Regions from separate parts of the Bradyrhizobium sp. AZCC 2289 genome, predicted to be linked through region 1. Evidence: predicted binding sites of a transcription regulator. Region 1 holds the regulator's gene; each other region holds the start of a gene.

Region 1 (9,673 bases):
GGTGGCTCCGGTGTTTTACGATCTTGTTCAGGGCGCCGGAATGCAGCAAAACTGTGCAGTCGCTGTCACGAATTCCGCCTAATATGTTGAAGAAGCGTGTTTTATTTGTCGTCAGGCGAATTCCACTCCGGCTCAAAACGCGCTACCAGAGGGGGCAGGGAGCAGCGTAGCGTCGGCGGGGTCCGCCCGGCAGCCGTCGTCGCGAGATCGCCATTCGAGGTCTAGATGCTGGAAGCAATACGCAGAGCGGTCTCGTTTCTGCGCCAGAAGCAAATCCTGCACAAGCTGGGGGTTGTGGTCAGCATCACGGTCATCGCCATCGCGTGCTATGTGCTCTACCACATGCTCCGCGGTATCGACTCCAATGAGGTGATCGAGGCCATCAAGTCGACCGAGCCGCGCCAGATCTGGCTGGCGGCGCTGTTTGTCGCGGCGGGCTATTTCACCCTGACATTCTATGACTGGTTCGCGGTTCGTGCCATCGGCCACGGCAACATTCCCTACCGCACCAACGCGCTCGCCGCCTTCACCTCCTATTCGATCGGGCACAATGTCGGCGCCAGCGTATTCACCGGCGGCGCGGTGCGCTACCGGATCTATTCGGCCTGGGGACTGAACGCGATCGATGTCGCCAAGATATGCTTCCTGGCCGGGCTGACCTTCTGGCTCGGCAATGCCGCAGTATTGGGAATGGGCATCGCCTATCACCCGGAGGCCGCAGCCTCCATCGATCAGCTGCCGGCCTGGCTCAACCGCGTGGTGGCGTTCGCGATCATCGTGGCGCTGGTGGCCTATGTGGTCTGGGTCTGGACCCAGCCCCGCCGGGTCGGCCGCGGGCCATGGACGGTGACGTTGCCGGGCGGCCCGCTGACGCTGCTGCAGATCGCCATCGGCATCGTCGATCTCGGGTTCTGCGCGCTGGCGATGTATGTGCTGGTGCCGGACGAGCCCAATCTCGGCTTTGTCGTCGTCGCTGTGATTTTCGTTTCGGCGACCCTGTTGGGCTTCGCCAGCCATTCGCCCGGCGGGCTCGGGGTGTTCGACGCCGCCATGCTGGTCGGCCTCTGGCAGATGGACCGCGAGGACCTGCTGGCCGGGATGCTTTTGTTCCGCGTGCTCTATTATATTGCGCCGTTCGTCATATCTGTAATCTTGCTGACGTTTCGGGAAGTTATCCTCGGCGCACGACTCAAGCGCCTGCGCCAGTTGACGCCGGGCCCCGACGCCCAGCCGCCACGTGAGGCCGTCTATGTGCGCGAGCGTGGAGACACCGGCGCCTGACAAGCGGTCCAAAGCGTTTTTGCGCGAGGTGGGCCCCGGTTCGCGTGAAGCAAGCGTGTCAGAAATGACGGGAAGTAAGGCTCGATGGCGATAGACGATTCCGCTTCTACTTCCTTCTTTGCGCCGTGGCCGGACCGGCTGCGGCACTCTGCCATTATCCTGCTCGCGGCGGGGCTCGCCCTTGCCGTGCTGGTCGCCTTCGGTGAATTGTCGCTGGTTCGCGCCGCCGCGGTTCTCGTCTGCATCGCCGCCGCCGCGCTGGTGCCATGGCGGCTGCATGATGCGGCCACCTCGCGCGAGGATGTCCGCGGCGTCAATCCGGTCGAGGCCGCCGCGGTCAGCGCGGTCGTGGCAGGCATGCCGGATCCGGCGGTGCTGCTCGACCGCGCCGGCCGCGTCATCCATCTCAATGCAGCCGCTGCCCAACTCGCGCCGGCGCTGCGCCGCAACGAGCTTGCCCAGTTCGCGTTGCGCTCGCCCGAGATCATCACTGCGCTGCGCGAGGCGATCGCGACCACCGAACCGCGTCGCGCGACCTATCTCGACCACGTGCCGGTCGATCGCTGGATGGAATTGATCGTCACGCCGGTGCCGGTGCCCACCCTGTTCGGCGGCACCGAAAAGTGCATGCTGATGACGTTCCACGACCAGACGCCGCTGCGCCGGGTCGAGGAAATGCGCGCCGACTTCGTCGCCAATGCCAGTCACGAATTGCGCACGCCGCTGGCGGCGCTGTCGGGTTTCATCGATACGCTGCAGGGGCCGGCCAAGGACGATGCGCGGGCGCGCGAGCGCTTTCTCGGCATCATGCATACCCAGGCGACGCGAATGGCGCGGCTGATCGACGATCTGCTGTCGCTGTCGCGGGTCGAACTGTCAGCCCATGTCCGTCCCGACACCTCGATCGATATCGTGCCGATCATCCGCCAGGTCGCCGACGGGCTGGAACCGCTGGCGCGCGAGCGTCAGGTCCTAATCGAGATCGATCTGCCGGAGACGCCGGTGACGATCGCGGGCGACCGCGAGGAACTGCTGCGGCTGTTCGAGAACCTGATCGAGAACGCGCTCAAATATGGCGCGTCCGGCGGCAAGGTGATCGTCTCCCTGGTCCAGGCGGCGTCCACCGACGGCACCCCGGAAATTCGCGTGCTGGTGCGCGATTTCGGCCCCGGCATCGCGCCGGAACATCTGCCGCGGCTGACCGAACGCTTCTACCGGGTGGACGTCGGCGACAGCCGTGCCCAGGGTGGAACCGGGCTCGGATTATCGCTGGTGAAACATATTCTTAACCGTCATCGCGGCCGGCTTTTGATCGAAAGCGTGCCCAAAAACGGTGCGACTTTTACCGCCTGTTTTCCCCAGGCAAAACCTCCGACAGTGGCCTAAAGCCAAGCGATTTCAATCGCTTAAGACTGTCATCCAACTGTCATCGAACCTTCGTAAAAGCTCTATCGACCGCTCCTAAACGGACCGGCGTGAGCGCGCTCGGGCGCGGATGGCGCTTCGCTCACCAATGGAGACCAACCATGAATTTCCTCAAGACAATCGTCGCTGTCGGCTTGGTCGCCGCTTCGACGTCGGCATTCGCCGCCGATATCACTGGCGCGGGCGCGACGTTCCCGTTCCCGATCTATTCGAAATGGGCCGACGCCTACAAAAAGGAGACCGGCAACGGTCTGAACTATCAGTCGATCGGCTCCGGCGGCGGCATCAAGCAGATCCAGGCCAAGACCGTGACGTTCGGCGCCACCGACATGCCGCTGAAGGTCGAGCAGCTCGACAAGGATGGCCTCGTTCAGTGGCCGATGGTCATGGGCGCGATCGTCCCCGTGGTCAATCTCGAGGGCGTGAAGCCCGGCGAGATGGTTTTCGACGGCGAAACGCTTGCCAATATCTATCTCGGCAAGATCACCAAATGGAATGATCCGGCGATTGCCAAGCTCAATCCGAAGCTGAAGCTGCCCTCGGACGCCATCACCGTGGTGCGCCGCTCCGATGGTTCGGGAACCACCTTCAACTTCACCGACTATCTCTCGAAGGTGAGCGCGGACTGGAAGACCAAGGTTGGCTCCGGCACTGCGGTTGAATGGCCGACCGGCGTCGGCGCCAAGGGCAACGAAGGCGTGTCCGGCAATATCGGCCAGACCAAGAACTCGATCGGTTATGTCGAGTACGCCTATGCCAAGCAGAACAAGCTGACCTACACCGCGATGGTCAACAAGGCCGGCAAGACCGTGCAGCCGACCGTCGAGGCCTTCCAGGCGGCCGCCTCCAACGCCGACTGGGCGAAGGCTCCCGGCTATTACGTGATCCTCACCGATCAGCCCGGCGAGAAGTCGTGGCCGGTCACCGCCTCGACCTTCATCCTGATGCACAAGGATGCGACCGACAAGGCAGCCTCCCAGGAAGCCATCAAGTTCTTCAAATGGTCGTTCGAGAAGGGCGGCAAGATGGCCGAAGAGCTCGACTACATCCCGATGCCGGAATCGGTCGTCAAGCTGATCGAAAAGACCTGGTCGGCCGACATCAAGAGCTGAGACTGGTCTGCAACGAATCTCGCGCCCCGTCATTCCGGGGCGCGAGTGCAACGAGCGAACCCGGAATCCAGGGATTCCCCGATGCGCAATTGCGCATCTGAGGTCTGGTCCTCCGGGCCGTCTACGATGTGCAATCGCACATCGGAGAATGACGCCGGTAAATCCTGAGTAAAATCGCTTCGGGGCGTGGCGATTTGAGTGGCTTTGAACTAGACAGGGGATTGGCGTGGCGGACATGGCCGTTCAGAGCGACGTAATGGAAGCTGCCGGACCTTACGATCGTGCCAGGGCACTCAGCGCTTTCAAGCTCGGTGACGTCACCTTCTACTGGATCACCCGCGGCTGCGCGATCTCGGTACTGCTCATTCTCGGCGGCATCATTCTTTCGCTGATCGTCGGCGCCTTTCCGGCGATGAGGGAATACGGCTTTGCGTTCCTGTGGACGCAGCGCTGGGCGCCGTCCGCCGATCCGCCGGTGCTCGGCGCGCTCGGCCCGATGTACGGCACGCTGGTCACGTCCGGGATCGCGATGTTGATCGCCATTCCGGTCGGTCTCGGCATTGCGATCTTCCTGACCGAGATCTGTCCGCTGTGGCTGCGCCGTCCGATTGGCCTGGCCATCGAATTGCTCGCCGGCATTCCCTCGATCATCTACGGCATGTGGGGCTTCTTCGTGCTCGGGCCGTTCCTCGCCAACACGTTCCAGCCGTTCATGATCAACATTTTCGACGGCGTCCCGGTGCTCGGTGCGGTCTTCGCGGGTCCCCCGTCCTATCTCAGCCTGTTCAACGCCGCGCTCATTCTCGCGATCATGGTGCTGCCCTTCATCACCTCGATCTCGGTCGACGTCTTCAAGACGGTGCCGCCGGTGCTGAAGGAAGCCGCCTATGGCGTCGGCTGCACCACCTGGGAAGTGGTCCGCAACGTGGTCATTCCCTACACCCGCGTCGGCGTCATCGGCGGCATCATGCTGGCGCTCGGCCGCGCGCTCGGCGAAACCATGGCGGTGACCTTCATCATCGGCAATTCGTTCCGCATCTCGGGCTCGATCTTCGCGCCGGGCACCACGATCTCGGCGGCGATCGCCTCCGAATTCGCCGAAAGCGACGGCCTGCACCAGTCGGGCCTGATCCTGCTCGGGCTGTTGCTGTTCGTCTTGACCTTCTTCGTTCTCGCCGCCGCCCGGCTGATGCTGATGCGGCTGGAAAAGAAGGCGGGGAATTAGGCCATGAACCCGATTTACGCCTCACGCCGCCGCTACGACATCGTCATCCGCGCGCTGTGCGTCGGCGCCGCCTTGTTCGGCGTGACGTGGCTGGCGCTGATATTGTTCACGCTGCTCTACAACGGCCTCGCCGGCATCAATCTCGCCGTGTTCACCCAGGATACGCCGCCGCCAGGATCGACCGACGGCGGCCTGCGCAACGCCATCACAGGCTCGATCATCATGACCGTGATCGGCGTCGGTTTCGGGGCGCCGCTGGGTCTTTTCGCCGGCACCTATCTCGCCGAATACGGCCGGAACGATCGCCTGACCTCGGTGATCCGCTTCATCAATGACATCCTGCTCAGCGCGCCGTCGATCATCATCGGCCTGTTCGTCTACGGCGCCGTCGTGGTGCCGATGGGCGGGTTTTCGGCCTTTGCCGGCTGCCTCGCGCTGGCCGTGATCGTGATCCCCGTCGTGGTGCGCACCACCGAGGACATGCTGGTGCTGGTGCCCAATCCGCTGCGCGAAGCGGCGTCCGCGCTCGGCCTGCCGCGCTCGCTCGTGATCAAGCGCATCGCCTATCGCGCCGCGCGGTCGGGCCTGATCACCGGTGTGCTGCTGGCGACCGCGCGCGTCGCCGGTGAAACCGCGCCGCTGTTGTTCACCGCACTGTCCAACCAGTTCTTCAGCCTCAACCTGACCAAGACGATGGCGAACCTGCCGGTCACCATCAACAATTTCGTGCAAAGCCCCTACGCCTACTGGAAGCAGCTGGCCTGGAGCGGGGCCTTGCTCATCACCTTGACCGTGCTCGCGCTGAACATTGGCGCGCGCATCCTGGGCGCCGAGAGGACCGCAAAATGAACGATCTTTCTGTATCGGTGAGCAGCGCGAGCGGATCCGTTCCCCCGGTGGCGTTGCCGGACGCGCCGGCCAAGGTCACCGCGCGGGGCCTGAATTTTTACTACGGCGAGCACCACGCGCTGAAGAACATCAACCTCGCGCTCGGCACCCACCGCGTCACCGCCTTCATCGGGCCGTCCGGCTGCGGCAAATCGACCCTGCTGCGGATCTTCAACCGGATGTACGATCTCTATCCCGGCCAGCGTGCGACCGGCCAATTGATGCTCGACCAGACCAACATCCTGGACCCCAAGCTCGATCTCAATTTGCTGCGGGCCCGGGTCGGCATGGTGTTCCAGAAGCCGACGCCGTTTCCGATGACGATCTATGAGAACATCGCCTTCGGTATCCGCCTCTACGAGAAGATCTCCAAATCCGAGATGGACGGCCGGGTCGAAAAGGCGTTGCGTGGCGGCGCGCTGTGGAATGAGGTCAAGGACAAGCTGAACGCCTCGGGCCTCTCGCTCTCCGGCGGCCAGCAGCAGCGACTCTGCATCGCCCGCACCGTGGCGGTGCGGCCCGAGGTGATCCTGTTCGACGAGCCCTGCTCGGCGCTGGACCCGATCTCGACCGCCAAGGTGGAGGAATTGATCCAGGAACTGGCGGAGGACTACACCATCGCCATCGTTACCCATAATATGCAGCAGGCGGCGCGCGTCTCGGACAAGACCGCCTTCATGTATCTTGGTGAGTTGATCGAGTTCGACGACACCAACAAGATTTTCACCTCGCCGAGCGATCGACGCACCCAGGACTACATCACCGGCCGGTTCGGTTGAGGAGATAACACATGGCTTCTGAACATACCGCCAAGGCGTTCGACAGCGATCTGCAGGAATTGACCCGGCTAGTCGCCGAGATGGGCGGCCTCACCGAACGCATGATCACCGAATCCGTCGATGCGCTGGTGCGCCGCGATATAGCACTCGGCAAGCGCGTGGTCGCCGCCGATGCCGAAATCGACAATCTGCAGCACATGATCGAGGAGCGCGCGGTGCTGACGATCGCGCGGCGCCAGCCGATGGCGATTGATCTCCGCGAAATCGTCGGCGCGATGCGGGTGGCCACCGATCTGGAGCGGATCGGCGACCTCGCCAAGAACATGGGCAAGCGGGTCGCGGCGCTGGAGAACGATTTTCATCCGCTGAAACTGATCCGCGGCCTCGAGCACATGACCGACCTGGTGCAGTCGCAGGTCAAGTCGGTGCTCGATGCCTATGCGGCGCACGACCTGCCGGCGGCGATGGCGGTGTGGAAGGGCGACGAGGAAGTCGACGCCATCTGCACCTCGCTGTTCCGCGAACTCCTGACCTACATGATGGAAGATCCGCGCAACATCTCGTTCTGTATCCACCTGATGTTCTGCGCCAAGAACATCGAACGGATCGGCGACCACGCCACCAATATCGCCGAAACCGTGTTCTACATGATCGAGGGCCAGCAGATCATGGACAAGCGGCCGAAGGGCGACATGACGACGTTCGCCACGACGGTACCCGGAAACTAGAGACGTAGCGTTTCGCGTGAAGAAAACGCGGCAAAATAAGACGAAGAGAGGCTTACACTGATGAGCGCCCGCATTCTGGTGGTCGAAGACGAGGAAGCGCTGACGACGCTGCTGCGCTACAACCTCGATGCCGAAGGCTACGATGTCGAAACCGTCGGCCGTGGTGACGACGCCGACACACGGCTGAAGGAGCGCGTTCCCGATCTGATCGTGCTCGACTGGATGCTGCCGGGACTGTCCGGCATCGAGCTGTGCCGCCGCCTGCGCGCGCGGCCCGAGACCAAGCAGCTGCCGATCATCATGCTGACCGCGCGCGGCGAGGAAAGCGAGCGGGTGCGGGGGTTGGCGACCGGCGCCGACGATTACATCGTAAAACCCTTTTCGGTGCCGGAACTGCTGGCGCGAGTGAAAGGCCTGTTGCGCCGGGCGAGCCCGGAGCGGCTCGCCACCGTGCTGACCTATGGCGACATCGAACTCGATCGCGAGAAGCGCCGGGTCGCGCGCTCGGGCCGTCCGATCGATCTCGGCCCGACCGAGTATCGCCTGCTGGAGTTCTTCCTCGAGCATCCCGGCCGTGTCTTCAGCCGCGAGCAGCTGCTCGACAGCGTCTGGGGCCGCGACATCTATATCGACGAGCGCACCGTCGACGTGCATATCGGCCGCCTGCGCAAACTGCTCAACCCCGGCCGCGAGCAGGACCCGATCCGCACCGTCCGCGGCGCCGGCTACGCGCTGGACGATCGCTTTGCCAAGGTGGAGTGAAAACACTCCACTGTCGTCCCCGCGATGGCGGGGACCCATAACCACGAATCTTGATTGTTGAAATGCGCTGGGGCTCCAGCAAGTCGTAACCACTCACATCGGTGGTTATGGGTCCCCGCCTTCGCGGGGACGACACCGGAGAGTGCGCAGCCTTACCTGGTCGGCTTCGGCGCCGGGCGGCGGCGATCGGAAGCCGGCTGATAGGCGACGCGCGAGTGGTGCGCGCAATAGGGCAGGCTGGCGAGCGCCTTGCCGCCGCAGAAGAAGAAGTCGTTGCTCGAGGGATCGCCGATCGGCCAGTGGCAGGTGGCCTCGTTGAGCTCGAGCAGCGACAGCCGCTGGCTCATCGGCACCACATTGTCGTAGGCGACCGGATCGGGCTCCATCTCCACGTCAAAGGCATGGGCCAGCGCGGTGTTGCCGCGCGACACCGGCCGCGAAACCCGCATCATCTGCTGGGCTGGGCGGGCCTTGCGCTGCCGCGGGGCGGCCGAGGAGGGGCTCTTGGCGCGGCCGGAAAGCCCCAGCCGGTGCACTTTGCCGATCACCGCATTTCGCGTCACATTTCCGAGTTCCGCGGCGATCTGGCTGGCCGAAAGGCCGGACTCCCAGAGTTTTTTCAGTTGCTCGACGCGATCGTCGGACCAGGTCAATACTGTCATCGCATTCTTCCCTTCGCGTCGCGCCGGCCAACCTGGGGCAGCGCTGGCGATGCCAATCGTCTCAAATATCCCTGCGGGCAGAATCCCTTAGCCCTCGCCGGGCGCAGAAAGCGCGCCCGAACGTTTACGCAGAACACTGGGACTTCAGAGGATCAGATCCGCCGCACGAGATGTCGTACCCGACAGCTCAGACGCTACAATATGGCGTGACTCTGGCGCAAGAGTCCCCGTCGGGGCGTCCACATGTTCCGACATCTAGGCATTGCAATTGGGTTTTTCCACTCCCCCGGAATGTTACGGATTGCTTTCTTCTTGCACTGCAGGAAGGCACGTCTCGTGGCGTGTTGACAGTTACCGCCGCCAGCATAGAATGTTTGCCACGTGCCGCCCGAAAAGGCGGCACGTTTTGTTTTCGGAAGACGGGCTGCTGCCGCGCCCCTGCAGGCATCGTGACTGTCTCATAACCATCAGTGATTGCCATGACCAAGAGCGCCACGTCGCATCTGCTTCCCGTCTTCGCCAGGGTCGATCTTGGCTTCGAGCGCGGCGAAGGCGCGTGGCTGATCGCAACCAATGGCGAGCGCTATCTCGACTTCACCTCCGGCGTCGCGGTGAACGCGCTCGGTCATTGCCATCCGTATCTGGTCGCGGCCCTGCAGGAGCAGGCGACGAAACTCTGGCACATGTCGAACCTGTTCAAATCGCCCGACGGCGACAAGCTCGCGGCACGGCTGTGCGAGCAGAGTTTTGCGGATTTCGTATTCTTCTGTAATTCCGGCGCCGAAGCGATGGAATGCGCGATCAAGGTCGC
Region 2 (9,673 bases), 3.3 Mb from region 1:
CGCCTCGATCCCTAGTTGGCGGTCCGCCATTTCCGATCCCAGCTAGTCCTGCATTTGCTTGACGGCGCAATGTTGGATGATCCGGAAGCGTGAGTCAGCATGATCCTGGCGGAACAGTGCGACCCGGTCGATCGCGAGCGTCTTGAGACCGATTGCGGAAAACCGATCCCTCAGCATCGCCATCACGGGCTCGCGCCGCGCTTCATCCAGTCGGCCGGTCAGCGTCATGTGAAACCGAAACTCTTCCATCACATAAGGGTAGCCCCAGCGATCGAGATATTCACACTGCCTCGGTGTCAGTTTCGCGGGATTTCGTCGCGCGCGATCCCCGGCCGTCAGCGGCGCGCGGAATGAATCGAATTCTCGGGTCACATCCCCGACAAACTGCAGCAGTTCCGCCGACGGTTTTGCCGGCATCACGGCGATAAAGCCGCTGATCGAATCGACGACGGGCTCAATCGCCGGAATGGACCGTGCCGTACCGGCAAAAGCCTCGCACGCCGCGGCGAGCTGAGCCTCGGTCCTGCCGAGCGCCAGCGCCATCGGCGCCTTCAGTGTGGCGTGAAAGCCGTACTTTCGCGGATCCTGGGTCAGGTCGCGCCAGTCGGGCGTGGCCAGGGTCAGGTCGCGCGGAAAGGGCAGGTCGTCCCCGCGATAGGCGTCGTAGCCGAGTAAATCTGCGCCAAAACGGTCCAGCACACTGCCGGGTGCGGGAGCGTAATAAATGGCATAGCGTGGATAATTCCCCATCGCCGCACAATAGAGCCGCGTCACGCGGCTGCAACTGCCTTGCGCGGGATGGCGGATGAATGGATGAGACGGCTCGCATCCGTCAAATGCACCAGACGTCCCGCGGCAATGACCGCGACGATTCGCGGCCGCAGCGGCATCCGGTCATCGACGAGGATGATGTCGGCGCGCTGGCCTTCGGCGAGAACGCCGCGATCTCCAAGACCCGCAGCGCGCGCCGGCGCCGCCGAAATCAGCTCCCAGGCTTTGGCAAGCGGCAGCACGCCGTCGGCATCAAGCCGGAACGCCGCCAGCAATTGCGCCGGATAGTAATAGTCGGACGCCAGCACCGAACACAGGCCCTTGGCGATCATGTCAGATGCCTTGGTCCACCCGGTATGGCTGCCACCGCGCACGACGTTGGGCGCGCCGAACACGATGAAGTCGCCGGCCTCGGCCGCCCCGCGCGCGGTTTCCTCGTTCACCGGAAATTCGGCTATCCCGACGCCTTGCGAGCGAAATGCCGCCCGCATCGCCGGGCTTGCATCGTCGTGCGACAGCATCCGGACATCGGCTACGCGCGCGGCCTGCGCCAGGCGTGCGATTGATGGAGGCACATCGTGAGCGCGGGAAACGACCCGCTCCACCAGCCGGTCGAACGCGTCGTTCGAGAGTCCGGTTCGTTCCACCATGCGGCTGCGCTTTTGCGGTTTTGCCAGACTGGCAATCGTCGAATCCATGTGATCGTTGAACGCCAAGAGATCGATGCGTCCTTCTGCCAGCCATTTGACGATTTCGGCCTCGGCATCGAGATTATAGGTCTCGTGACGCAAATGGAATCGTGTATCCGCGGCAAGCTGCGGCCGCATCGATTCGATCGCCTCGAGCAGAAGCCTTGCATTATCGCCGCTGCGCAGTCCGGGCTCCCAGGACCATGTCGTGGCGTGATAGACGGTGGTGATGCCGTTGCTGATTGCCTGCCGGTCGCTGTCCGCCAGCGCCACATCGACGGGAAAGTCGACCCCGGCGCGCGGCATCATCTGCCGCTCGAACGCGTCGCCATGCAGGTCGACGATGCCAGGCAGCACCTTGAGGCCATCGGCATCAATGTGGAGCGAGGCGCGTCCCTGGTCCGAACCCACGGCGCTGATTTCGCGACCGGCGACCCGCAGCGAGGTCTCGACAATTTTGCGACCGACCAGCGCCCGGCCGCCTTCAAGAAGGATATCTGTCACGATATTGCACTCCGCCGTCTGGCGTGGGAGCGAGCCGAGCCGCCCGCCGCCTCGTATTTCCTGAGGAAATTCTCGATACCAAGCCTTCGGAAATCAGGCAGGGCGGCACGGAGCGTCTCATGGTCCCAATCCCACCAACCAAGCTCGGCCAGTCGGCTGGTGATGGCCTCGGGAAATCGCCGCTTGATCGCCCGCGCCGGATTTCCCGCCACGATGGTGTAGGCGGGGACGTCCTTGGTCACGATCGCACCGGCCGCGACCACCGCGCCGGTGCCGACCGAGCGCCCCGGCAATACGATGGCGCCATGCCCGATCCAGACGTCATGGCCGATATGGACGCGGTGTTCGCGCCGCCATTCAAAGAAATCGGCGTCGTCGCTCTCGCCCTGAAAATAGGCGCTGGCACGATAGGTGAAATGCGCCTGCGACGCCCGGTACATCGGATGATTGCCGGGGTTGATCCGGGTCATCGCCGCGATCGAGCAGAATTTGCCGATCGTGGTGTAGGTGATCTGTGCGTCGTTCACGACATAGGAATAGTCGTCCATGGTGACGTCGAGCAGGATGGTCCGCGCACCGACCTCGGTATAGGCGCCGAGTTGGCTTTCACGCACTGAGGCGGTGGGATCGACGGTCGGTTCAACGGAGAGCATCTTGCCGGCCATTTGCGTTTCCATGAGCAATCGGGATTAGAGGTGCTGCGCACGTCATCAATGGGCCTGATGACAATGTCATGACGGATACATGACAGTTGTCCCCGGTGTGGATGATCGCCGCACCGCGGCGCGGCTGTCACACAACTGTTAGATACCGGCGCTAGCGATGACCGAGGACGACGCGGTTGGAGCAATGCATGCTGGTGGTAGAAGGTTTGACGTGCCGTTTCGGCACCAAAGCCGCGGTTGACAATGCTTCCTTCTCGGTAGCACCCGGTGCCTTTATCGGTGTGATCGGTCGGTCTGGCGCCGGCAAATCGACGCTGCTGCGAATGATCAACCGCCTCGCTGACCCCACCGAAGGCCGGATCGTGTTCGAAGGCATCGATGTCACTGCGCTGCGCGGCAGGGATTTGCGGCAGTGGCGTGCGCGTTCGGCGATGATCTTTCAGCAATTCAACCTGGTTGGCCGGCTCGATGTGCTGACCAATGTATTGATGGGGCGTTTGGCGGAAATCCCGTCCTGGCGTTCGCTGGCACAGCTTTGGCCCGAACACGACAAGGCGCTGGCGATGTCCGCGCTCGAGCAATTCGATATGGCATCGCTCGCGGCCCAGCGCGCCGACCAGCTTTCCGGCGGTCAGCAGCAGCGTGTTGCGATTGCGCGCGCGCTGGTGCAGGAGCCCGACATCATCCTCGCCGACGAGCCGATCGCCTCGCTCGACCCACGCAACACCCGGATCGTGATGGACGCGCTGCTGCGCATCAACAAGCACTTCGGCATCACCGTGATCTGCAATTTGCATTCGCTCGATCTGGCGCGAAACTATTGCGATCGCCTGATCGGGATGTCGGCCGGCCGCGTGGTGTTCGACGGCGCGCCGGTGACGCTGACCGATCATATCGCGCGTGAGCTTTACGATCTCGAGGCCAACGAAGTCATGGGCAGCGCGCCGATTCATGCGCCTGAAACCGCAACCGTTCCGGCGCTCGGCACCGCAGCTGCGGCCTGATCGCTTCAGTACAGGGCGGCCGTTGCAAGCCTGCAATCGGCCGATGGGCGTAACTACAACAAGAGGGTACATCATGATCACTCGTCGCATCGTTCTGGCCAGCGCCGCCGCGCTGGCGTTCACCGCATCCGCGTCAGCCGAAGACTGGAAGGCGAAATATCCGGAAATCACCTTTGCCGTGATTCCGGCCGAGAACGGCTCCGGCGTTCTTGAACGCTACACGCCGTTCGTGAACTATCTGTCGAAAGAGCTCGGCATCAAGGTGAATCTGCGCGTCGCCAACGACTATGCCGCCGTCATCGAAGGACAGCGCGCCGGCAACATCCAGATCGGCTATTACGGTCCGGCGTCGTTCTCGCGCGCCCGCCTCACCGGGGTGAAGACCGACGCCTTCGTGATCGATGTCAACGCCGACGGCTCCAAGGGTTATTATTCGGTGTTCTACGTGCTCGCCAAGAGCCCGTACCAGAAGATCGAAGACCTAAAGGGCAAGAACCTTGGCTTGGTCGACCCGAACTCGACGTCGGGTAACAACATGCCGCGTTTCAAGATGAACCAGATGGGGATCGATCCCGACGCCTATTTCTCAAAGGTGATCTTCACCGGCAGCCATGAGAACGCCGTGCTGGCGCTGGCCCAGGGCACGGTCGACGTCGCCGCCAATTGGTGGAACGCGGAAGATGATTCGAACCTCACCCGCATGCTCGCCAAGAACATGGTCAAGTCGAGCGACGGCACGCCGCTGAAGAAGGAAGATTTTCGCGTCATCGTGAAGTCGGACCTCATCATCAACTCGCCCTACGCCTATCTCAGCGACCTGCCCGAGGACATGAAGGCCGCAATCAAGCAGGCATTCCTCAACGCTCCTGAAAAGGACAAGGAAGCCTTCAAGAAACTGTCCGATGGCAAGAATCTGCCCTGGCAGCCGATTACCAACGCAGACTACGACAAGACCATCGAGCTGATTAAGTTCGTCGACAATCTGCGCAAGAAGGCGTCCTGATCGGACGGCGGATACAAGACCAGGCCGGGTCCATGTGACCCGGCCTTTTTCTCGTTTGGCGTTGAACCGGATCGTAATCATCGATGGCCACGGCCGTATCCATTCTGCCCGGCCCTCAGCTGGCGGCGCTCAACGAGGCCTATCGCAGGGCAGTCGCGCGCAAGCGCCTGAGAATGACATTGGCGGCGGCGGTGTTTTTCGCCGCACTCGTCATTTCCGCCATCGGCGCGGAAGTGAACCTGCGCACCTTCTTCACCTATTTCGGACATTTCGTCAGCTATTTCGACCGCATCTTCACGCTGGAAAACGGCGCCCGGGTCTGGACTGACATCGGTGAGTGGTTCTGGGGCTGGCACAAGTGGCTCAAGATGCTCGGCGAGACCATCCTGATCAGCTATGTCGGTACCCTGGCCAGTGCGGTGCTGGCGTTTGCGCTGAATTTCCTTGCGGCCGAAAATACCTCGCCCGCGCCGTTGCTGCGTTTCGCCGTCCGCCGCCTGTTGGAATTCGCCCGGACGGTCCCCGGCATTGTGTTTGCGCTGATTTTCGTCATCGCATTCGGCCTCGGGCCGATGGCGGGCGTGCTCGCCATCGCCATCCATTCCACCGGCGCGCTCGGAAAGCAGTTCTCCGAGATCGTCGAAAACGCCGACATGAAGCCGGTTGAAGGCGTACGATCGACCGGCGCAAGCTGGCTGTCCTGCATGCGGTTCGCAGTGTTGCCGCAAGTAACCGCAGGCTACGCGAGCTACGCGCTGCTGCGTTTTGAGATCAACGTCCGCGAGGCGTCCGTCATGGGCTTCGTCGGCGCCGGCGGCATCGGGCAGGAGCTCGTGGTCGCGATCCGGAAATTCTACTATTCGGACGTCAGCGCGATTTTGGTTATGATTATCGTCACCGTCTTTGTGATTGATATCGCCACCGGGTGGTTGCGCGGCCGGCTGTTCGGCAAGGACGCCCGCGCATGAGCCAGCTACCGAAACCCGATGCAGGGCAGCTGCGCGCGAAATACCCCGACGTCTTCGAGCGGCCGGCTTCGGCGCGGCTGGCGATGCCGGCGATGATCCTTGGCGCTTTCGCCATTTTCGTGTTCGGGCTGGTCGATCTCGACTTCTCGCCGGCAAGATTGTTCTCAGGCCTGCACCAGCTTGGCTGGATCACGCTGATGATGATCCCACCCGACCCAGGCTCCTCGTTGCCGATCTATCTCTCCGCGCTCGGCGAAACTCTGTCGATCGCGTTGCTCGGCACCACGATCGCAGCGGTGTTCGCGCTGCCGGTCAGCCTGCTGGCCGCGCGAAATATCATTCCCTCGAACCTGATCCGCTTTCCCGTTCGCCGGTTCCTGGACTCCATCCGCGGCGTCGATACACTGATCTGGGCGCTGGTGTGGATCAACGTGGTCGGCCTCGGCCCGTTCGCCGGCGTGCTGGCCATCGCGGTGTCCGACTTCGGCGCGTTCGGCAAATTGTTTTCCGAGGCGATCGAGGCCGCGGACAAGAAGCAGGTCGAGGGCATCCGCGCCTCCGGTGGCAGTGTCCTGCACGAGATACGCTTCGGCCTGATGCCGCAGGTACTGCCTGTGATCGCAGGCCAGGTGCTCTATTTCATCGAATCGAACACGCGCTCGGCCACCATTATCGGCATTGTCGGTGCCGGCGGTATCGGCCTGCAGCTGGCTGAGCAGATCCGCGTGCTGGAGTGGCAGAAGGTCTCGTTCCTGATCCTGATGATCCTGGTGGCGGTTGCCGCGATCGACTGGATCTCGGGCAAGCTGCGCTTCGCCATCATCGGGCGGCGCGCGGTCGCCCAGTTTTAGCTGTTCTCGACCAGGAACTCGACGCGCTCGGCGGCAAAACGCGAGCGTTTTGTCACGAGCGGCTTGCCGTCGGGATCGAGGTCGGTGCTGTCGACCACGAGGACGGGACGTCCAAGCGCAAGATCGAGCCGCGCGGCGTCGGAAGCGTCGGCGATGGCCGCGCTGATCCGGGTTGATCCCCGGCGATAGTCGCGGATGCCGTAATGCGCGAGCAGCTTTGTCATCGAGCGCGCGCCGACGAATACGCTCCCGGCGCTGGGAAAGCGTTCGGCCGATAGCCACGTGGTGCTGATACAGATCGGCGTTCGGTCGGCTAATCGCAGGGATTCGATCCGGATCAACGGCGCGCCGGTCTTCAGTGCAAGTTCCCGCGCCAGTTCGCGCGTCGCGACTTCCTCGGAGGCGTCGATCAACTGGCCGTGCGGCTCGCGGCCGCCGGCGCCGACGATTTCGGAAAACCGCGTCCGCGAGCGCAGGGGATAAGCCAGCCGTCGCGTCTCGACATAGGTGCCGCTGCCGCGCTCGGCGCGCACCAGCCCGCGTTCCGAAAGCGTCGCCAACGCCCGGCGCACGGTATGGCGGTTAACCCGATAGGTTTCGGCGATCTCGGTCTCGCCCGGCAGCTTTTCACCGGCCGCAAAGCGGCCATCGGCGATGCCGCGTTCGATTCCGTCGGCGACCTGCCGCCACAGCGCGACACCGGTAGCAGCATCCTGCATGTTCATGGTGTGGACCCGCCCATGGAACGCATCCGGAAAATCATCCTTTTGTCACGAAACAGTCATGGCGTTTCGTTATCAAGTTGTCTAGTATAATAGACAACTTGATTCCGGCAAGGGCCGCTATGACCACAACGACAGAAAATGCCAGGCAGGCGCAGCGCAAGCTGGCGATGGCGGTGCTCGCGCATTCCGACTCGGCCGAGATCTCGGGCCGTCTCGATGCGGTCGCGTTGCCGGCCCATGAAAATCTGCGCGAGCCCGAGAATGGCCTCGTGATGGTCCGCGGCCGCATCGGTGGCGACGGTGCGCCGTTCAATCTTGGCGAGGCAACGGTATCGCGTGCGGCGGTGCGGCTTTCGACCGGCGAAGTGGGTTTCGGCTACACGCTCGGGCGCGACCGGCAGAAGGCCCGGATGATCGCGCTGTGCGACGCCATGCTGCAGTCGGATCAATTCGCCGGCGTGGTCGAATCCGGGGTGATCGCCCCGTTGCGGGCCGCGATCGCCGCGAACCGGAAGCGTCAGGCTGCGGAGACCGCGGCGACGCGAGTCGATTTCTATACGCTGGTGCGCGGCGAGGGGTGAGGCATGACGACGGTTGCGGAGTTGCCAGCAGGATTTGTCGACAAGGTATTGTCGGCGCAATCAACCTTCCGCTCGGTGATGGATGCGATGGCGCGTCCCGGCAGCGTTCAGCGCATCGAGGCGGTCGCCGGCGAACCGCCCGGCATGATGCGCGGCACCGCAGCGATCGCACTGACCTTGTTCGACCATGACACGCCGATCTGGCTCGATGCCCGGATGTCCCAGACATCGGCCGTCGCCAAATGGCTGAAATTTCACACCAGCGCGCCGGTGATTACGGATGCCTCGGTCGCCAGCTTTGCGTTGATCGGCGACGCACCGGGCCTTCCGGCGCTGGAACGGTTCGCGTTCGGCAGCAATGAATATCCCGATCGCTCCACGACGCTGATCCTGCAGGTCGAAAGCCTCACCACAGGACCGGCCTTCGAATTGCGGGGGCCTGGCATCGACGGCACGATTGTACTGCAGGCCACGATCCAGCCGCCGGACCTGTTCGAACGGCTTTCGATCAATCAGACAATGTTTCCCCGCGGCATCGATGTCGTGCTGGTCCATGACGATGTCATTGTCGCGATACCCCGCACGACGCGGCTTGTCACGATGGGAGCCTGACCATGTATGTTGCCGTCAAGGGAGGCGAACGCGCCATTGAGAACGCCCACCGCCTGCTGGCGCATGAGCGCCGTGGCGATCGGGATGTTCCCGAGGTTTCGCTCGACCAGATCTCGGAACAGCTCTCGCTCGGCGTCGATCGCGTCATGACCGAAGGCTCGTTGTATGACCGCGAGCTTGCGGCGCTCGCCATCAAGCAGGCGCGTGGCGACATGATCGAGGCGATCTTCCTGGTCCGTGCCTTCCGCGCCACGCTGCCACGGTTCGGCGCGACCGAGCCGGTCGATACCGGCGAGATGCAGGTGCGCCGCCGGATTTCATCGACCTTCAAGGACATTCCGGGCGGCCAGATTCTCGGACCGACCTTCGACTATACGCATCGTCTGTTGGACCCGCAGCTTGCGGAGGGGTGGGTGCCCGAGTTGCCCGCGACGGGTGAAGCGTCAGCCGCGGCCATGCCGCGCGTCACCGACATTCTCGGCCGCGACGGCCTGATCGAGCCGTCACCCGAAGCGGGGGCTGATGCGGCGGTCGGCGACCTCACGCGCGAGCCGCTCAGCTTTCCGGCCGATCGCGATTTACGGTTGCAGAACCTGGCGCGGGCGGATGAGGGCTTTCTGCTGGCGCTCGGCTATTCCTCGCAGCGCGGCTACGGCCGCAACCATCCCTTCGCCGGCGAAATTCGCTTCGGCGAGGTCGAGGTTGAATTTTTCGCCGAAGACGCCGGCTTCGCGGTGCCGCTCGGCGGAATCGCGCTGACCGAATGCCAGATGGTCAACCAGTTCAAGGGCTCGGCGAGCGAAGCGCCGTGCTTTACCCGTGGCTACGGTCTGGCGTTCGGACAAAGCGAGCGCAAGACCATGTCGATGGCACTGGTCGACCGTGCCTTACGCGCGCGCGAGCTCGCGGAAGAGGTCGTTGCTCCTGCCCAGGACGAAGAGTTCGTGATGTCGCATTCGGACAATGTGCAGGCGACCGGATTCGTCGAGCATCTCAAGCTGCCGCATTACGTCGACTTCCAGTCCGAGCTCGGCCTGTTGCGCAAATTACGCAAGGAGTTTGCCGAGGCTGCGGAAGCTCCAGCGATGCAGGAGGCCGCCGAATGAACGCTCCAGCTTACAATTTTGCCTATCTTGATGAGCAGACCAAACGGATGATCCGCCGCGCGATCCTGAAAGCGATCGCGATCCCCGGCTACCAGGTGCCGTTCGCCAGCCGCGAAATGCCGATGCCCTATGGCTGGGGTACCGGCGGCGTGCAGGTGACCGCGGCGATCCTCGGTCCCGATGACGTGCTGAAG
Region 3 (9,673 bases), 660 kb from region 1:
TAACGAATCACCGATCGCTAATTTCTACCTGACTTATGTGACTCTGCGAAGCATGCGAGGCGAAAGTCCGGGAAAACACGGTGCTTAAGGTTATCACTGCTGATTTTTCAACTCCGTTGCCCGGATAATTTGCCGAGAAATGCCTCCACCGTGGGCAAGATATTTTTCACCACGACGTCCACGCCCTCCGCGGTCGGGTGCATGCCATCCGCCTGATTGAGCCGGGCGTCGGCGGCAACGCCGTCCAGAAAGAACGGGTAGAGCGGCACGCCGAATGATTTCGCGAGCTCCGGGTAGATCGCGTTGAAACGGGCCGCATAATCGCTGCCATAATTTGGCGGCGCGACCATCCCGCAGAGCAGAACCGTTACCCCGCGCGCCTTCAGCCGCGTCAGAATATCAGACAGCGCCGCACGCGTGACCGCGGGATCGGTGCCGCGCAGGGCGTCGTTGGCGCCGAGTTCGACGATCACGGCGTCGGTTCCCTCGGGCACCGACCAGTCGAGCCGGTCGCGGCCGCCGGAGGCGGTATCGCCGGATACCCCGGCGTTGATCATGTCGACCTTTATCCCCTTGGTATCCAAGGCTTTTTGCAGGCGAACCGGGAACGCCGCCCCGGCCGGCAGGCCGTAGCCGGCGCTCAAGGAATCGCCCAAAACCACCATCTTGACCGGCTTTGCCGTTACCGCCACAGCCCCTTGCGCCAAAACCGTTCCCGCCGTCATCAAGGCCATAATCAACACGAGTATGTGCGCTGATATCGCGAACCGACCCTCGACCCGAGCGGCGGAAGTGCCATATGACCGAGCCATGGACAGTCTCATCGAACCCTCTTCACTGGCCGGCCTCGAGCCGGACACCATTTCAATCGCCAACGTCAATCTCTCACTCGGCACCGGCGCTGCACGCGTTCATATCCTGAAAGATATCAGCCTTCGTGTGGCACCGGGCGAAGCGATCGGACTGATCGGACCGTCAGGCTCGGGGAAATCGACCTTGCTGATGGTGATGGCGGGGTTGGAACGTCCTGACAGCGGAGAGGTGGTGGTCAACGGCACGCCGTTCAATGCCCTCGACGAGGACGCCCTCGCCCGCTTTCGCGGCCGGCATGTCGGCATCGTATTCCAGTCGTTCCATCTGATACCGACCATGACGGCGCTGGAAAATGTCGCGGTGCCGCTGGAACTCGCCGGCAATCCCGATGCGTCCGCGCGCGCCGCGCAGGAACTGCAATCGGTCGGCCTCGGCGACCGCCTGCATCATTATCCCACGCAATTGTCCGGCGGCGAGCAGCAGCGCGTCGCGCTGGCCCGTGCGCTGGCACCCGATCCCGCGATCCTGGTCGCGGACGAGCCGACCGGAAACCTCGATGAAGCCACCGGCAAGCAGATCGTCGATCTGCTGTTCACCAAGCACGCCGAGCGCAGCATGACGCTGGTGCTGGTGACGCACGACACCTCGCTGGCGCAGCGCTGCGACCGCGTGGTGCGGCTGCGCTCGGGCCGGATCGACGGGCATTCAAGTACATGAGCATCGCATCCGAGGCCGCTGACCGCGGCAGCCGCGCGTCGTCGCTTGCGCTGCGCTATGCGCTTCGCGAGTTGCGCGGCGGCTTGCGCGGCTTTTACGTCTTCATCGCCTGTATCGCGCTTGGCGTGATGGCGATCGCCGGCGTCGGCTCCGTTGCGGCCAGCCTCAGCGAAGGCCTTGCGCGCGAGGGCCGTACGCTGCTCGGCGGCGACGTCGCATTCTCTCTCATCCAGCGCGAAGCCAAGCCCGACGAGATCGCGTTCCTGCGTTCGCGCGGCGACGTTTCGGTCGCGGCGACGTTGCGCGTCATGGCCCGCAGCGCCGACGGCAGGCTGGCGCTGGTCGAGCTCAAGGCGGTGGACGGCAACTATCCCATGCTGGGTGAGCTGACGCTCGATCCGGAATTGCCGATAGCGGATGTGTTGGCCGAGCGCGACGGCGCGTTCGGCGCGGCGGTGGATTCCACTCTTTTGGCGCGGCTTGACCTCAAGCTCGGCGACCGCGTCACCATCGGCAGCGCCAGCTTTCAGATCCGCAGCGTTGACAGCGCCGAGCCCGACAAGCTCGCCGGCAATGTCGGCCTCGGCCCGCGTTTCCTGGTCAGCGAAGCCGGCCTGCGCGCGACCGGGTTGTTGCAGCCCGGCAGCCTGGTGCGCTGGATCTACCGCTTGAAACTACCCGACAACGCAGCGACCGACCGCGCCGCGACCGCGCTGATCGACAGCGCGCGAAGCGCGCTGCCGGCAGCCGGCTGGGAGATTCGAAGCCGCGGCAACGCCTCGCCGCAGCTCGAGCGCACCATCAGCCGTTTCACCCAATTTCTGACCCTGGTCGGCCTTGCCGCGCTGTTGGTCGGCGGCGTCGGCGTCGCCAATGCCGTCAAGAGCCATATCGATCGCCGCCGCGACGTCATCGCGTCGTTCAAGGCGCTGGGCGCCACCGGCCGCGATGTCTTCACGATCTATTTGACCCAGGTGGTCGTGCTTGCCGGGATCGGCTCGGTGATCGGCCTTGCCGCCGGGGCGGCGCTGCCTTTCGTTATTGTCGGCCTGTTCGGCAAGCTGCTGCCGTTGCCGGTGATCCCCGCATTGCACGCGGACGAACTTGCGCTGTCGTTCATCTACGGCCTGCTCACGGCACTGGCCTTCGGCCTGTGGCCGCTCGGCCGGGTGCATGACGTGCCGGTCGCGGCGCTGTTCCGCGACGAAGTAGCCCCCGAATGGCACCGCCCGCGCTGGAGCTATCTGGCGCTGATGGCGGTGGTGATTGCGCTGTTGATCGCGGTTGCGATCGGGCTTGCCTATGACAAGCGCGTCGCCGCGGTGTTCGTCGTCTCCTCGGCCGCGGTGTTCGCGCTGCTGCGCGGCGTCGCCGCCGGGCTGATGGCGCTGGCGCGCCGCCTGCCCCGTAGTCGCATCACCATGCTGCGGCTGGCGATCGCCAACATCTACCGGCCCGGCGCACTGACGCCATCGGTCGTGATGTCGCTCGGCCTGGGGCTGGCGGTGCTGGTCACCATCACCCAGATCGACGGCAATCTGCGGCGGCAGTTCCTGGCGGCGCTGCCGGATCGCGCGCCGTCGTTCTACTTCATCGATATTCCCACAACCGAAGCCGACCGCTTCGCCGCCTTCCTGAAACAGACCGCGCCCGGATCGACCGTGGAGGACGTGCCGATGCTGCGCGGGCGGATCGCCGCCGCCCGCGGCGTCAAGGCCGAAGACCTCAAGGCTTCGCAGGATTCCGAATGGGTGCTGCAGAGCGACCGTGGCCTTACCTATACCGGCGAGATTCCCAAGGGCTCGAAGATCGTCGAGGGCGAGTGGTGGGGGCCGGATTACAGCGGTCCGCCACTGGTCTCGATGGAGAAGAAGATCGCCGACGGGCTCAAGCTCAAAATCGGCGACGAGATCGTCGTCAACGTGCTCGGCCGCGACATTTCGGCCAAAATCGCCAATTTGCGCAATATCGACTGGCAGGGCCTCGGCATCAATTTCGTGCTGGTGTTCTCGCCGAACGCCTTCAAGGGCGCGCCGCACAGCCATGTCGCGACCCTGACCGAGACCCATCCGGACGCCGCCGGCGACGCCCGCATCATCAAACAGGTGGCCGACGCCTTCCCGACGGTAACCAGCGTGCGGGTGCGCGAGGCGCTGGAAACCATCGGCAGCGTGGTCACCAACCTCGTGATGGCGATCCGCGGCGCCAGCGCGGTGACGCTGATCTCGGCCATTCTGGTGCTGAGCGGCGCGCTCGCCGCCGGCCATCGCCACCGGGTCTATGACGCGGTAATCCTGAAGACGCTCGGGGCCACCCGCGCGCGGCTGCTCGGCGCCTATGCGCTGGAATATCTGATGATCGGCTTTGCCACCGCCGTGTTCGGCGTGATCGCAGGCTCGATTGCGGCCTGGCTGATCGTGACCCGGCTGATGACGCTGAGCTTCATCTGGCAGGCCGGCAGCGCCGCCGGCGTGGTCGTGGCCGCGCTGATCGTCACGGTGGGGCTGGGACTGGCCGGCACGCTTTTGGCCCTGAACCAGAAACCGGCCACGGTGTTGCGGAATTTGTGACAATTTGTAGCGGCAGAGCGAGCAGGGTTAACGCCGTTTTTGCCCCTAAATCGCGGTTTAGAGCGACATTCAGCCGCGCGTGGAAGCTTGCAGCGAATGTGGTAGTTTCCCACATATCGGATGGGAAGAGAGCCGGTTTGATGACGCAAAATTAATGTCAGCAAAATCGCGCTATCTGAGATAGATTTCTAACCGGCGTCGCAAACCCCTTGCGCTCCGCCGGGCAACCAACGGGAATTCGACCATGTCGGACCTAGACCGTAACTACGCTTCTCCTTTCGGCCGGGCCGCCGGGCGCGTTGACGCTGCGGCCGTCGACGCCGGTCTGCGCGCCTACATGCTGCGCATCTACAATTACATGAGCATCGGGCTGGCCATCACCGGTCTCGCGGCGCTCGGCGTCTATATGGCGGCGGTGACCGGCGATCCGGCGGCCGGCGCGGCCAAATTCGGCAACGCCTTCCTGACGCCGTTCGGCTATGCGATGTATGTGAGCCCCCTGAAGTGGCTTTTCATCTTCGCGCCCTTGCTGATGGTGTTCGTGATCTCGGCCGGCATCAACCGGCTGCAGCCCGCTGCCGCCCAGATGCTGTTCTGGGTGTTCTCGGCGCTGATGGGCGTTTCACTGTCGTCGATTTTCCTGGTGTATACGCACACCTCGATCGTGCGGGTGTTCTTCATCACCGCGGCGACCTTCGGCGCTCTGAGCCTCTACGGCTACACTACCAAGCGTGACATGAGCGGCATGGGGTCGTTCCTGTTCATGGGCCTGATCGGCATCATCATCGCGAGCCTGGTCAATTTGTTCCTGGCGAGCACGATGCTGCAGTTCATCGTCTCGGTGGTCGGCGTGCTGGTATTCGCGGGCCTCACCGCTTGGGATACCCAGCGGCTGAAGAACGACTACATCTACGGCTATGCCTCGCAGGGCGGCGTAGTGGCGGAGCGTGCGGCCATCCTTGGCGCACTCTCACTCTACCTCAACTTCATCAACCTGTTCACGCTGCTGCTGCAACTGCTCGGCCAGCGCGACTAGCCCAAACGCCTCAGGCGCACGAATTGAAGCCCCGGCCTTACCGCCGGGGCTTTTCTTTTGGCTGAAGCAAAAATAATCTGGCGTCCATGTCACCCGCCGAAATCAGGCCCGCTACCGAGGCCGACCTCCCCTCTGTCACCGAAATCTACGAGCACGCCGTGCTCTACGGCACCGCGACGTTCGAGCTGATGCCGCCGGACCTTGCCGAGATGACCCGGCGGTTCAAGGCGCTGCTGGACGGCGGTTTTCCGTATTTCGTGGGCGTCCTGGAAGGCCGCGTGGTCGGATATGCCTATGCCGGCCCATACCGTCCGCGGCCGGCCTACCGCTTCACGGTGGAGAATTCGGTCTATCTGAGGCCTGCGATCCACCGCCGCGGCATCGGCCTGCAATTGATGCTGCGGCTGATCGCCGAATGCGAAGCGCGCGGCTACCGGCAGATGATCGCGGTGATCGGCGATTCCGCCAACGCCGGATCGATCGGCGTCCACACCCAAAACCGGCTTCCAGATGATCGGGACTCATCCCAGTGTCGGCCTCAAATTCGGCCGCTGGCTCGACACCGTGATGATGCAGCGCACGCTCGGCGACGGCGCAACGACGGTGCCGGGGGATAATGCAGAATAGCGCTAGTTGTCAGGTGTCATTCCGGGGCGCGAAGCGAACCCGGAATCTCGCGCCGCAGATTGCGCCTAGCTAACCTCTGGATTCCGGATCCAGCGCTACACGCTGGTCCGGAATGACAGCATGGCTAAACCACCGCCAGCTTGCGATCGATCACCAGCAGCACGCGCTCGAGTTCCTGGCCGCGGCGCAGGATCAAGCCGGTCGCGGAGATCACGCTGTACATGCCCTGCTTGCGCGCGAGCCGCGGATCTTTTTCGATGCGGTAGATCGGGACTTCGGAAGCGCGGCGGAACACCGAGAACACCGCGCGATCCCTCAAGAAGTCGATGGCATAGTCGCGCCATTCGCCATCGGCAACCATGCGGCCATAGAGATTGAGGATACGATTGAGTTCCAGACGATTGAACGTAACGCGGCTTTGCTGGGGGCCTGCAGCGGCGGTGCGCGCCGCCGCGCGATTCTCGCTTGGATCAGTGTCCTCCGATAGCGAACTCATGGAGCGCCTCCTGTCATCCAGGCATCATATGATCCCGAAAACCGGTGCCCACTTTTCGGGATCATGCCGAGACGTACATGATCGCGCCAACCGCCGGACGCTGCAAGGGGCCCTTGAGAAATACCGCCGCAGGCCCGGCCGATTGCCCGGCCTCCGGAGTCCGGGGGTCACGGGATCGTTAGCGGAATCATATTGCTGCCCCACTTCCGCCCATCGACCGCCCCGCTGCCTTGCGAAAAGAAAATCCTGCGTTGGCCCGGTCCTTTCGGTTCCGGATTCCTCAGCCCCCAGCCCCCCGGGGCCGTCGGGATCGGGCCTGTTCGCAGGGGAGCTAATCCCCGTACTGGGCCAACGAAAGTTGGTCCTTTTTCTTTTTTGGGGGGTACTTCATCACTGCCGTCATTCCGGGGCGCGCGAAGCGCGAGCTCTGATGTGCAATTGCACATCAGAGAATCGATAACCACGATAATGAGCATGGATTCCGGGCCTGCGCCAAGAGGCGCATCCCGGAATGACGGGAGAGCAGAATCAGTGCAGCGTCGTGAACGCCGCGCCCAGCATCGGGCCGGGTTTGTCGCGATTGCCGTCCTGGACATAGACAACCGCGGCATCGACGCCATCGCGGGAGATATTTTCCAGCGGCACGGTCCAGCTTCCGGAACTGCCGTTCCAGTCACCCACCTTGAGAAGATTGCGCACCACATTGTGGTAGGTAATTTCCTGGCCGCGGTTTTCGCCGCGCCCGATCGCGATCGGAATGGCCTTCGAGACCGAGCAGATCCAGACTTCGCCGTGCGCGGCGTTCGGCGCCTTGCTGGCCGCGACCGAAACATTGATCTGCTTGCCGGACAGCGTCATCGTGACGGGTACCGACATCACGCCATCGGCCTTGCTCGTATCCTTGATCGCACCTTCGATGCCGGCGCGATCGCTGCCGATCAGATGCGCCGATCCATTGACGACAACTTGCGGCGTGTAGACATCGCGATCGCCACGCACATGCGAATAGGCCTTTTGCCGCGCGCTGAAGCGGGAGTCGGCGAGCGTATCCTTCCAGCCAAGATAGTCCCAATAATCGATCGGCATGCTCAGCGCGATGACATTGGGATCCTTGGCGAGCTCACCGATGATCTTGTCGGCCGGTGGACAGGACGAGCAGCCTTGCGAGGTGAACAATTCGACGACCGCACGCGGATCGGCATGGGCCGGACGGATAATTGCGATAATCGCGCATACGCTGAGCGCACCGGACCACCGCGAGATACAGTTATAGGCCATCATCGCTGTCATACTGCGAACCGGTCGTGACGATTTCTATCCGTATTTGTACGGGGCATGATCTGATCCCAAAAGCGCGCCCCAAACGCCCGAAAGCGGCCTTTGTGATAGGCCGCCTTCTTTTTACCTGCCACTCACTAAGCAGTGAGCCACCGATCACAAATCCGCGTTATGCCGCCAGTTTGCGCAGCACATAATGCAGAATGCCGCCATTCCGATAATATTCGAGTTCGTCGAGCGTATCGATGCGGCACAGCAGCGGCACGCGCTGCAGCGAACCGTCACCGGACTCGATCTCTGCCGTCAGCGTTTGACGCGGCTTGAGATCGCCCTGCAAGCCCCGGATCGTCACCTTCTCGTCGCCCTTGAGGCCCAGCGACGTCCATGACGTGCCGTCCTCGAAGGTGAGCGGCAGCACGCCCATGCCGACCAGATTGGAGCGGTGGATGCGCTCATAGCTCTGGCAGATCACGGCGCGGACGCCGAGCAGCCGCGTTCCCTTGGCGGCCCAGTCGCGCGACGAGCCGTTGCCGTATTCGGCGCCGGCGAAAACCACCAGCGGCACTTGCTCCGCCTGGTACTTCATCGCGGCGTCGTAGATCGACATCTGTTCGCCGTCGGGCCAGTGCTTTGTCAGGCCGCCTTCCGGAATGTTGCCGTCGGCGCCCTTCAGCATGAAGTTCTTGATACGGATGTTGGCAAACGTGCCGCGCATCATGATCTCATGATTGCCACGCCGGGTGCCGTACTGGTTGAAGTCAGCCGGACGCACCTGATGCTCTGAGAGGAATTTTCCGGCCGGCGAGGTCAGCTTGATGGAGCCTGCCGGCGAGATGTGGTCGGTGGTGATCTTGTCGCCGAACATCGCCAGAATCCGCGCACCGACGACGTCGACGATCGGGTCCGGCTCTTTCTTCATGCCTTCGAAATAAGGCGGGTTCTGCACATAGGTCGAGCTCATGTTCCAGCGATAGGTTTCGCTCTCCACGGTCTTGATCTTGCGCCAGTTGGTGTCGCCCTTGAACACGTCGGCGTAGCGCTTCTTGAAGATCGTGGCGGTGACGAACTTCTTCATCACGGCGTTGATCTCTTTGGTCGTCGGCCAGATGTCCTTCAGGTACACCGGCTTGCCGTCCTTGCCCTCGCCGATCGGCTCGACCGCGAGATCCTTGGTCACCGTTCCCGCCAGTGCGTAGGCCACGACCAGCGGCGGTGAGGCCAGATAGTTGGCCTGCACGTCCGGGCTGACGCGGCCTTCGAAGTTGCGGTTACCCGACAGCACGGCGGCGGCGACGATGCCGTTGTCGTTGATCGACTTCGAAATATCCTCCGGCAGCGGGCCGGAATTGCCGATGCAGGTGGTGCAGCCGAAGCCGACCAGGTTGAAGCCGACCTTGTCGAGATCGGCCTGCAGGCCGGAATTGGCGAGATATTCCGCTACCACCTGGCTGCCCGGGGCCAGCGACGTCTTCACCCACGGCTTTGCCTTCAGGCCCTTGGCCGCGGCGTTGCGCGCCAGCAGGCCCGCGCCGATCAGCACGCTCGGATTGGAAGTGTTGGTGCAGGAGGTGATTGCCGCGATCACGACGTCGCCATGGCCGAGATCGAAATTGTGGTTCTCGACCGCATAGCGCTTGGCGGCATCGTCCGCCTTCTTGTATTCGCTGGTCATCGCGGTGGCGAAGCCTGCGGCGACCGCCGGCAGCGCGACGCGGCCCTCGGGACGCTTCGGGCCGGCCATCGACGGCACGACGTCGGCGAGATCGAGCGTCAGCGTCGCCGTGAACACGGGATCGGCCGACCTGGCGGTGCGGAACAGACCCTGCGCCTTGGCGTAGGCGGTGACCAGCTTGACGCGGTCAGCCTTGCGGCCCGAGGTCTTCAGATAGTCGATGGTCGCGGCATCGACCGGGAAGAAGCCGCAGGTCGCGCCATATTCCGGCGCCATGTTGCCGATGGTCGCCTTGTCCGCGACCGAGAGAAAATCGAGGCCTGGGCCGAAGAATTCGACGAATTTTCCGACCACGCCCTGCTTGCGCAGCATCTGCGTCACGGTCAGCACGAGGTCGGTGGCGGTGACGCCTTCCTTGAGTTGGCCCTTGAGCTTGAAGCCGATCACTTCCGGCAGCAGCATCG

What was found. The regulator PhoB, encoded in region 1, activates phosphate uptake and scavenging genes when phosphate is short. The targets are predictions, from matches to a motif close to TGTCATNNANCTGTCAT.
Region 2: phnF (phosphonate metabolism transcriptional regulator PhnF) is a predicted target of PhoB. The motif match lies at 7,224-7,240, and genes of this name have one in related genera.
Region 3: V1289_RS21695 (DUF2794 domain-containing protein) is a predicted target of PhoB. The motif match lies at 6,271-6,287, and genes of this name have one in related genera.

Annotation. Positions count from the first base shown of each region.
Region 1 covers NZ_JAZHRY010000001.1:5,199,887-5,209,559, forward strand. Annotated here, with positions in the region: gene V1289_RS24735 (lysylphosphatidylglycerol synthase domain-containing protein) at 226-1,281, shown strand; gene V1289_RS24740 (ATP-binding protein) at 1,366-2,667, shown strand; gene pstS (phosphate ABC transporter substrate-binding protein PstS) at 2,808-3,818, shown strand; gene pstC (phosphate ABC transporter permease subunit PstC) at 4,054-5,043, shown strand; gene pstA (phosphate ABC transporter permease PstA) at 5,047-5,892, shown strand; gene pstB (phosphate ABC transporter ATP-binding protein PstB) at 5,889-6,710, shown strand; gene phoU (phosphate signaling complex protein PhoU) at 6,722-7,438, shown strand; gene phoB (phosphate regulon transcriptional regulator PhoB) at 7,499-8,200, shown strand; gene V1289_RS24775 (GcrA family cell cycle regulator) at 8,353-8,862, opposite strand; gene V1289_RS24780 (aspartate aminotransferase family protein) at 9,342-9,673, shown strand, end outside.
Region 2 covers NZ_JAZHRY010000001.1:8,538,610-8,548,282, forward strand. Annotated here, with positions in the region: gene V1289_RS40085 (DUF1045 domain-containing protein) at 43-750, opposite strand; gene V1289_RS40090 (alpha-D-ribose 1-methylphosphonate 5-triphosphate diphosphatase) at 771-1,964, opposite strand; gene V1289_RS40095 (chloramphenicol acetyltransferase) at 1,961-2,629, opposite strand; gene phnC (phosphonate ABC transporter ATP-binding protein) at 2,818-3,633, shown strand; gene phnD (phosphonate ABC transporter substrate-binding protein) at 3,707-4,636, shown strand; gene phnE (phosphonate ABC transporter, permease protein PhnE) at 4,720-5,604, shown strand; gene phnE (phosphonate ABC transporter, permease protein PhnE) at 5,601-6,455, shown strand; gene phnF (phosphonate metabolism transcriptional regulator PhnF) at 6,452-7,180, opposite strand; gene phnG (phosphonate C-P lyase system protein PhnG) at 7,300-7,761, shown strand; gene phnH (phosphonate C-P lyase system protein PhnH) at 7,765-8,373, shown strand; gene V1289_RS40135 (carbon-phosphorus lyase complex subunit PhnI) at 8,376-9,479, shown strand; gene V1289_RS40140 (alpha-D-ribose 1-methylphosphonate 5-phosphate C-P-lyase PhnJ) at 9,476-9,673, shown strand, end outside.
Region 3 covers NZ_JAZHRY010000001.1:4,538,895-4,548,567, reverse strand. Annotated here, with positions in the region: gene V1289_RS21720 (arylesterase) at 108-812, opposite strand; gene V1289_RS21715 (ABC transporter ATP-binding protein) at 811-1,530, shown strand; gene V1289_RS21710 (ABC transporter permease) at 1,527-4,100, shown strand; gene V1289_RS21705 (Bax inhibitor-1/YccA family protein) at 4,345-5,136, shown strand; partial or broken gene V1289_RS21700 (GNAT family N-acetyltransferase) at 5,223-5,763, shown strand; gene V1289_RS21695 (DUF2794 domain-containing protein) at 5,888-6,259, opposite strand; gene V1289_RS21690 (DUF1223 domain-containing protein) at 6,788-7,549, opposite strand; gene acnA (aconitate hydratase AcnA) at 7,707-9,673, opposite strand, start outside.